DNA from 3 places in the Exiguobacterium sp. RIT341 genome. Region 2 is predicted to be linked to each of the others. Evidence: riboswitches for the same ligand, from Rfam matches in the RefSeq annotation. Region 2 holds a riboswitch; each other region holds the start of a gene.
The links. Region 2 has a riboswitch for thiamine pyrophosphate ahead of tenA (thiaminase II). Riboswitches for the same ligand answer to the same signal wherever they lie in the genome.
Positions count from the first base shown of each region.

Region 1: linked by a shared signal. The riboswitch ahead of thiD (bifunctional hydroxymethylpyrimidine kinase/phosphomethylpyrimidine kinase) and the one ahead of tenA (thiaminase II) in region 2 are both predicted to bind thiamine pyrophosphate.
Region 3: linked by a shared signal. The riboswitch ahead of thiT (energy-coupled thiamine transporter ThiT) and the one ahead of tenA (thiaminase II) in region 2 are both predicted to bind thiamine pyrophosphate.

Region 1 is NZ_JFYW01000011.1:100,574-103,706, forward strand. Features, by position in the region: gene BW42_RS14120 (murein hydrolase activator EnvC) at 1-60, shown strand, start outside; gene BW42_RS14125 (murein hydrolase activator EnvC) at 263-1,540, shown strand; TPP riboswitch at 1,605-1,715, shown strand; gene thiD (bifunctional hydroxymethylpyrimidine kinase/phosphomethylpyrimidine kinase) at 1,831-2,634, shown strand; gene thiM (hydroxyethylthiazole kinase) at 2,615-3,133, shown strand, end outside.
Region 2 is NZ_JFYW01000001.1:1,407,345-1,410,477, reverse strand. Features, by position in the region: gene BW42_RS07390 (DUF1002 domain-containing protein) at 178-1,059, opposite strand; TPP riboswitch at 1,253-1,359, shown strand; gene tenA (thiaminase II) at 1,432-2,127, shown strand; gene BW42_RS07380 (hypothetical protein) at 2,179-2,475, shown strand; gene BW42_RS07375 (glycoside hydrolase family 3 protein) at 2,506-3,133, opposite strand, start outside.
Region 3 is NZ_JFYW01000001.1:450,743-453,875, reverse strand. Features, by position in the region: gene BW42_RS02240 (amino acid permease) at 1-514, shown strand, start outside; gene BW42_RS02235 (thiamine diphosphokinase) at 570-1,172, opposite strand; gene thiT (energy-coupled thiamine transporter ThiT) at 1,174-1,734, opposite strand; TPP riboswitch at 1,795-1,904, opposite strand; gene rpe (ribulose-phosphate 3-epimerase) at 1,927-2,583, opposite strand; gene rsgA (ribosome small subunit-dependent GTPase A) at 2,586-3,133, opposite strand, start outside.

The DNA.
Region 1 (3,133 bases), on a different contig from region 2:
GGATACAGCTATAGTGCAACTGGTCCAGCTAGCTCAGTGAACCCAATGACGATGTTTTAAACAGTAAAGAATCGTTGCTTATGCAGCGGTTCTTTTTTTGCGATTTTCAAAAAATAAATGATTATATTACAAAAAAACGTTTTCATTTGAAATGTAAATGAAATTTTTTTGAAACGATTAGGGTGCTATAATCTATTTCAGATATGAGAGAAACTTGAATACTATAATAAAATATGAAAAACATAAGTGAGGAAAACGATATATGCTAAAAAAACTAATTTCTACCATTGTTTTAGGAGCATTACTTATAACAGGAACACAACCAATTGCAGCAGCAACGATCAAAGAAAAAAAGGCTGAAAATGCCGCAGAACAACGTAAATTAGAAAAAGCAATTAAAAAACAAGAGTCGAAAATTTCGAAAGAACAACGTCAAATCAATCGAATCGATGCAGCGATCAACGAAAAGATTTTTCAGATTTCCGAAAAAAATAAACAAATCGAGAAATTGAATTTGCGAATCGATGAATTAAAAGCAGACATCGTTCGCTACGAAGAGATGTTGAAAAAACAAGAAGAACTACTCGGTGATCGTCTACGTGTCTTCCAAGAAAACGATGGAAACTCAATCAAATGGGAAGAAGTCATTTTTGGATCGAAGGATTTAGGTGATTTATTTAGTCGTGTCATGGCAGGGAAAAAAATCGCGGAGCAAGATGATAAAATGATTTCGGATTACATCGCAACCCAACAAAAGCTAGCGGAAGCAAAACAAGCGCTCGTTGAAAAAAAGGCGGAGCAGGTTGAAGAGAAGAAAACATTAATCGAACAAAAAAAAGCGTTGAAAGTTCAAATGAAAGAACGCAGTGCTACGCTTAAAAAATTACGAAAAGGTAAGACGAAGTTTACGACAGAACTTCTAGACGCGAAAGAACTACAAGCCACACTTGAAGCTCAAGAACGTGCGATTGCGGCAGCGAAGGCAGCAGCTAAAGCAGCGGCTGAAAGAGCAGCAGCCGAGAAAGCAGCAGCTGAAAAAGCCGCTAAAGCGAATGCTCAAGCAGCAAAACAAGCAGGTAAGAGTTCAGAATCACCTACTTCAGTTGCCCCACCCGTTGTTTCGAGCGGTGGGAAATTCGTTCGTCCATCTTCTGGTGGCGTATCACAAGGGTTTGGACCAGCAAGCGGTGCGAACGGCTATACGTTCCATAATGGTGTCGATTTCAGTGGTTCGGTCGGCTCACCAATCGTCGCAGCAGCAGCTGGAACGGTCATTACAGCTTCAGGTGGTGGGCCTTATGGAAATCACGTCATGATTTCTCACTTCCTTGACGGAAAAGTCTATACGACAGTCTACGCTCATATGAGTTCATTATCTGTTCATGCAGGACAAACAGTTTCTCAAGGTCAGCAAGTTGGAACACTTGGTAGTACTGGGAATTCAACAGGACCACACTTGCATTTCGAACTACATGTCGGAGGCTATCAGTACAGTGCCTCTTCTCCTCTGAATGCAGTTAATCCATTAGCATACCTATAATTCAAAACGAGCTTCGGCTCGTTTTTTTCTTGCCGCTATGCTACAGTTAAGGCGAAATGAATACTTGAGCAACTAGGGGAGCTGGAGGAATCCGGCTGAGAGGAAAACCAATCTGTTTTCGACCCTATTACCTGAACTGGATAATACCAGCGTAGGAAAGTTGAGCCGAACGGATACCGAAATGGTTGGATAACGATTTCGTATAGCGTCGACTGCTTTTTTACAGCGGTCGACGCTTTTTTTGTCGGTAACAACTCCCTTACATTGCTCGATGGAAAGGTGAGAAAAATATGAAACATGTATTGACGATTGCGGGATCTGACTCCGGTGGTGGAGCTGGAATTCAGGCAGATTTAAAGACATTTTCGGCATTGGGCGTTTATGGGATGAGTGTTTTGACGGCGGTAACGGCTCAAAATACACTGGGCGTTCAAGCAGTAGAAGAGTTATCATCGGAAATCGTTGATGCCCAATTAGCTTCAATCTTTTCAGATATTCGTGTGGATGCTATCAAAATCGGTATGGTCTCGAATGCACAAACGATTCACGTCATTGCAACACATCTTCGCAAACAGACAGTTCCGATCATACTAGACCCTGTCATGGTCGCAAAAGGCGGGCATGCCCTATTGCGGACGGAGGCAGAGGAAGCACTAATCGCGGAGTTACTGCCACTTGCGACACTCGTCACACCAAATTTACCGGAAGCAGAGCGCTTAACAGGGCAGTCAGTTACTAATCTAGAGGAGATTCGACTGGCGATGCATCAGTTGGCTATGAAGACTGGAGCCGTCTTGCTAAAAGGTGGACATCTACCGGGAGCTGCCACGGATTTATTATGGGACGGGCAAGAGGAATACCGTTTCACATCAGATCGGTTAGATAATCAACATACTCATGGAACAGGCTGTACCTTATCTGCAGCGATTGCGGCACGGATGGCACTTGGAGAAGCTTTACCGGACAGTGTACGTCAGGCCAAGAAGTATGTTACAGAGGCGATTCGTCATGGATTTGCTCTCGGACAAGGGATTGGACCGACACATCATTTTCATTCACTTTGGAGGGATACACATGTTTACGACCATTCTTAAACACAAACCACTCATTCATCATTTGACGAACACAGTCACGATCAATGATTGCGCCAATGTCACACTCGCCGTTGGCGCATCTCCAGTCATGGCGGAGGATATTCGCGAAGTGGAAGAGATGGTTCGACTTGCGCAAGCTCTTGTCTTGAACATTGGAACAATTGATGCAGACATGCAAGCAGCTCAACGACTCGCCGCAAGCGAAGCGAGACGCTTGAACGTTCCGATCATCCTTGATCCAGTTGGAGCGGGAGCTACATCATTGCGTACGTCCTTTTCAAAAGAATTGAGTAGACTCGGATGTACGGTCGTTAAAGGAAATGCTTCAGAAATCAAGACATTGCTTGGGGAGAATGGACGAACAAAAGGAGTCGATGCTGCTAGTGATGAGATCATGGATCGAGAAATCATTCGTGCATTCGCTCGTAAACAAAAGTCCGTCATTGTCGTCACAGGTCCAATCGACTACATCACGGACGGCATGCGCGAAGTGGAACTA
Region 2 (3,133 bases):
AGTTCTAAAAAAGGGCAGACGGGTGCCTTAGAACGCCATTCCATGAAAAATCGCGCGCAACAGATACAATTGTTCCATTAACCAATGTTTGCACGCAGCAAAGTCCATCATTTCACACCACCTTTCGTTTCAGATACAACCAGTTTACCATTATCTTGTTAATTGCGGAAGTCTGAATTATTTGAACACACCAGCAATCGAGCTGAAGAAGTCACTCAGACCATCAAATAATTTAGCGAAGAATCCTTTTGTCTCCTCGGACGTTGCAAACGCATGGATGTCTTGACCAGCATTTTTCAGTCCACTCTCGATTTGCCCCCAGTTGATGTTCGCTTGCTCCATTTGATTGAATAGATTCGTCAACCGATCCATCTGTGCATCAGACAGTTGGATGTTGTTGTTTTGAATGACTTGGACGATCAGGTTTTCGATCTCGACTTTTGTTTCCGGTTTTTGATTCGCGATTTCGGCCTTGATCTCATTCATCAAATCAGCGACTCTATCTGTCCCGACTGTCTTCCCGACGTCTGATGTGACCGATAATTCTTGCTGTGCTAAATCTTTCCGTTCGTCACTCAGCTTGATTCCGGTCTCAGCCGAAGTTTGATCATAGGCTTTCATGATTCCTGTCAGTGCCGATGTTCCAGTCACTTTATAAGGAGAAGTGATCGTGATGTCGGCATCTTTGACACCTGCCGTGACGAGAGCGTTCAAATACATATCCTTCGTCACCCACGTGATGTTTTCCGTCGCAACGGAAAGTCCGTCACCTTTTTCCGTCAATTCGATCTTAGCGGATGAATACATGTTGCCGCCCTTTTGTGACTGGGGGATGTTTTTCCCGAGGTATTTTTCTTCGTCTGCAGAGGTTGCGATGATCGGTGTGATACCTTCCGGTGCATTGAGACGTGAAAGCACCCAAGCCTTATCTTTTGCGCCGAGTGACTCACCGAGAGTGACGATTGTCTTATCGACGACCTGCTCGGCGGATGCGGCTGTCGGAAGTAATAAAGCAGAAGCGATAACGGCTGACGCCATGATTTTTGTTGGTGTATGCATAATGAAATCCTCCAATTGTAAGTAACAGAATGAATTATAGTATCAGGTACTAAAATTAGTGTACGAGAACGAAAGAAGTTCGGAATCGGTCTGTAGATGGAGACGATATCCGCCTTCTGACACTCCATAGTATAGCGAAAAGAGGACAACTTGACTTCCATTTTCAGCATGCTATAGTGGATTTGAATCGAATAATGACCACTAGGGGAGTCGGTAGGCCGACTGAGACGAACGAAGACGTTCGGACCCTTTGAACCTGATTAAGTTCGTACTTACGGAGGGAAGTGGCGTCAAGTCTTGTTCTTCTTGCGCCATGCCCGTGTGTTTCGGGGTGGTGTTTTTTCGTTTCATAAAAACAAGGAGGATGAGATCATGACATTCACACAAGAAATCAAACAAGCAGCACAAGCGTATTGGGACAGTAGTTTTACGCACCCATTCGTTCAAGGAATCGGCGAGGGAACGTTACCGCTCTCGAAATTTCGACATTATGTCATGCAGGATGCGTATTACTTAAAACACTTTGCGAAGATTCAAGCGAAGGCAGCGTCAAAAGCAGATGACTTTGCGACGATCGCGACACTTGCCGAGCACGCGACTTCGACATATGGGGCAGAACTGAGCTTGCATCAATCATTTTTCGAGCCGCTCGGTATCACGGAAGCAGACCTTGAAGCATTTGAACCGGCACCAACGGCATATGCTTACGTCTCACACATGCATCATGCGAGTGAAGGGACGCTTGGTGAGACGATTGCTGCCATCTTGCCATGTTACTGGTTGTATTATGAAGTTGGGCAACAATTGTTGACGTGTACACCGGATGAAAAAATCTATCAGCAATGGATCGACACATATAGTTCGGAATGGTTCGAAAAGGTCGTCTTTGAACAGATTGCACGGCTTGATGCGTTGGCGGAACAAGCAAGCCCGACTGAACGAGAGCGGATGAAACGGCATTTCGTGACGAGCTGTTATTATGAGTTGCTGTTTTGGCATATGGGATGGACGGAAGAAACGTTTACGTCGATTTACGAGACGATTCCAGCACGGACGGTATCTTCCTAAAGAGTTGAATGGTAGAATTAGGTATAACATTTAGCGGAAGTAGGGGTAGAAATGGAAATCATCGTGATCGTACTCGCGATCAGCGCCGCGTATGCCGTGCAACGAATGCTGGGTAAAGTCAAAGTAAAATTTATTGGATATATCATTCCAACGTTAATCGTGTTGTCCGGTATATCCGCTACGACTCGAAACTTCAAGGTAGCATATAGCATGGGGAGCTACATTTCTGCTGTTCTTGTCATTGTCGTCTATGCATTACTGACCTATTGGTTATACCGCGTCTACGATCGTGCGAAAGAAGAAGCGGAATATCCGTATCAATCATTAAAAGACCGAGGCATCCTTTAAAGGAGTCTCGGTCTTTTGTGTATCATGTTCTCATTTTTTCCAATTTTTAAAGCCGTCACCAAATTCGAGATGCAGTTGATCGGTAAAGATACCGTTCTGAAAGACTGGTACATCAACAGGTAGAGTGCCTTGGGGCTTAAACGTTCCGAAAATCGCTCGGATACCGGCAGGGAGGTTCGGTCCCGCTGATTTCAGATTGCCTGCTTCGGAGTCCGGTCCGTTCGGATCCCCTTTAAAACCATAGACGAGGACGTGTGCCGGTGCGTCCGGTTGAACGGCGACATCGTATGGATTGCGGAGGCTAAGCAAGACGGATGGTATATCTGTTTGTTTCGCATATCGGAAGATTGAAGCCGGAATCGCTTGTTCTGGTGCAGTAGGCAGTAGTTTGGCACTCGTATTGACGTTTGAACCGACGATGATGTAATCTGCTGCATCGAGTTGTGCCCGTAGTGTCGGGTTTTGGTCGAGCGGTAGCGTAGTAGCCGAGTAATTCGCTGTCGTTACGTGCCAGTTCCGGTTCTTAGGCAGGGAAGCAATCGTCTTTTTCATGCTGTCCGTTTGATCCGTCGCAGGGGCAATCACAAGAACATTTGCATTCTTTTTCGGCTTGAAGGGTAACGTCCGTTGATCATTTTTCACGAGTGTGACCGCGGCT
Region 3 (3,133 bases), 960 kb from region 2:
CTCCGGATTATATGCGGCGACTCGGATGTTATGGGCAATGGCGCAAGAAGGGATGATTTCAAAGAAATTATCTTACGTCAATGCACGTGGTGTGCCGATGCGGGCGTTGCTCTTTACGATGATGTTCGCGATGTTATCGCTTCTGACCGCATTTTTCGCAGAAGATACCGTCTTCATTTGGCTCTTGTCCTTAGCCGGACTCGGGGCTCAAGTCGGCTGGATTTCAATCTCTGCTTCGCAGCTTGCATTTCGTCGTCAGTTCGTCCGAAACGGACACGATGTATCCGAACTGAAATTTAAGACACCACTCTATCCGGTGTTACCACTGATTTCGTTGACACTTAACGTCGTCGTCCTCGTCAGTCTTGCGTTTCAAGCGGATCAACGAATCGCTCTATACATCGGTGTTCCTTTCTTCCTTGTCATGTGGGGAAGTTATCATCTCTTCGTCAAAGGAAAACATCTATCCGCTCAAAGCGACATCCGTGTCGCCCCTTCTCAACTCGAAGAATAATTTCATCTAAAAAGAGGCCGCGGAGTCATCCACGGCCTCTTTTTGTATGATTGTTCTATTCCTTAAGCGTCCGCATCATCAATAGTTCTCCTTGATGGAGCTCTACCTTCGCTTCTGACGTACTCCATTCATTACTGACGGTCAAGGAACCTCCGACCGGTACTGGATGTGTATCAAGTGGATATTTGACTCCGGATAAGCTTAAAGTCGATGGTACGAGTGGAATGAACGAAAGATAATGATAGCTTTCGGCTTCGACTGCATACGTTCCCTCAGCCAAGTATCGTACCTCTTCTCGTTTCGTCACGAGTCGTGCCTCTGGGTATCGCTTCAATAGATATACATTTTGGACGGTCATGTCGAGCCGCCCACCTGTCGCCCCGATAATGAAGGTATCCTCAAACTGTTTCTTCTCTGAAACTGTACGAAGTGCCAGTTCGAGATCCGTTTCATCTTTCTCGGCCGGATGAACGATTGCCCCTTCAGGTACATAACCAAGCGAATCAAAATCACCAATCGTCAGGTCGCATGTCAGCCCAAACAATTCAATCGTCTGAACACCACCGTCGACACCGACGATAAAGTCACCTGGCTGACAAAACGTCCGTAAATCCGGCACTTCTTCTTGAGGACCGGCGCACACGAGAATCGTCCGCATCTCAGACGCCTCGTGCTGAATAACGTAGTAAACGTGGCGCAGTTGTAAAGAGGAGACCCGCGACGACACCGCATAAAACATAAGATGGTACCATGTATGTCGCGTTATAAACTAATGAATATGGCACGACTGGACCTTCTGCATATTTCGCGAAGAACACGATTCCGCTGATGACATGACAGATATAACGGAGTCCTGCGCCTAATAACGTCGCCAGGAGAACGAACGCCATCAAGCTTTTCTTTTGTCCATTGCGTGCGGCTAGTCTGACTTGACGCGCGAACAGACCACTTAATCCGACGACACCATACGCAATCGTATAGTCAAGCATCGGTTGAACGATCGTCAAGACTTGTGGAGCGAACATCAATTGAATCGTACCGACAAGCGCTCCCGTGACGACCCCTCCGACGACCCCGTGGCGAAATGCCATGACGAAGATCGGTAACATCGCTAAGCTGATCGAGCCACCTTGTGGCATTTTGAATGGAATCAGTAAATCAAAGACGACTCCGAGACTGGCGAAGATGGCAATTTCCATCATCATTTGTAACCGTTTCATGCTATTTTCCTCCTTCATTGTACGAGAGGACGCAAAAAGGCAGTACGACGAACGCCGTACTGCCTGCGTGCGCCACATCCCTACGTCCGTTTGAACGGAACAGGTTCGAAGGGTTAAAGTCTAAAAGACTCCTCTCAGCCGCTTTTCAAGCGACACCCCTTGCGGTCATCATATTTCGTTTTCTCGTTCTTATTATACGGCAGCCCCTTGACGAATGCTAGTGATCGCTTCCGCATAATCTGGTGCATTGTAGATTGCTGATCCCGCGACAAGAACGTTCGCACCGTTTTCGATACAAAGTTTTGCTGTTGCCGGGTTGACGCCACCATCAATCTCGATTTCAAATGTCAGATCACGATCTGCTTTCATTTGTGCAAGTGATGCGAGTTTTGGCATGACACTCTCGATGAAGGCTTGTCCACCAAAGCCCGGATTGACCGTCATCAATAAGACCATATCGACATCCTCAAGGACGTGTTCAATCGTTGATAATGGCGTGTGAGGATTCAAGACGACCCCTGCTTTTGCACCAGCTAGCTTGATTTGTTGTAAAACACGATGGACGTGGTTCGTCGCTTCGACGTGGAACGTCACGATATCTGCCCCTGCCTTAATGAAATCTTCAACGAAACGTTCTGGCTGGTCAATCATTAAATGGACATCAAGGACCATATCCGTCTTTTGACGTAAACTGCTGAGCACAGGTAGTCCAAACGAGATATTCGGTACGAACTGACCATCCATGACATCGAAATGGATATAGTCCGCGCCTGCTGCCTCGACTGCTTTGACATCACGCTCAAGATTCGCAAAATCTGCTGATAAGATAGATGGTGCAATTTTAATCATCTTCAATACCTCCGGGCTCGATTCTTGATTTCGTCTATAAACATACCATAGTTCTCATAACGAGAGGACATGATTTCTTGTGCTTCGACGGCTTCCTTGACGGCACATCCGGGTTCATTCAAGTGCAAACATCCTCGATACTTACATTCGTCCTGTACAGCCACGAATTCAGGAAAACTCCACCGTACATCCTCGATTTCCATATCATACGGAAAATCAAGGTTCGAGAAACCTGGTGTATCAGCAATCAAGCCTTCGGCAAGTGGCATCAACGTGACGTGACGTGTCGTATGCCGTCCACGTCCGAGTGATTTCGAAATCGCACTCGTCTCTAAGTCGAGTGTTGGTTCAAGTGCGTTCAAGAGCGAACTTTTCCCAACACCGGATTGTCCGGCAAGAACGCTCGTTTTCCCGGCCAGTAACGGACGGACTTGTTCAACACCTGTCAATGTCTCACTTGATGTCTCGATGACCGTATAACCAATCTTCCGGTAAGCGGCAATTGCCTCTCTAACTGCAGGACCTTTGACATCATCAAGCAAGTCCATCT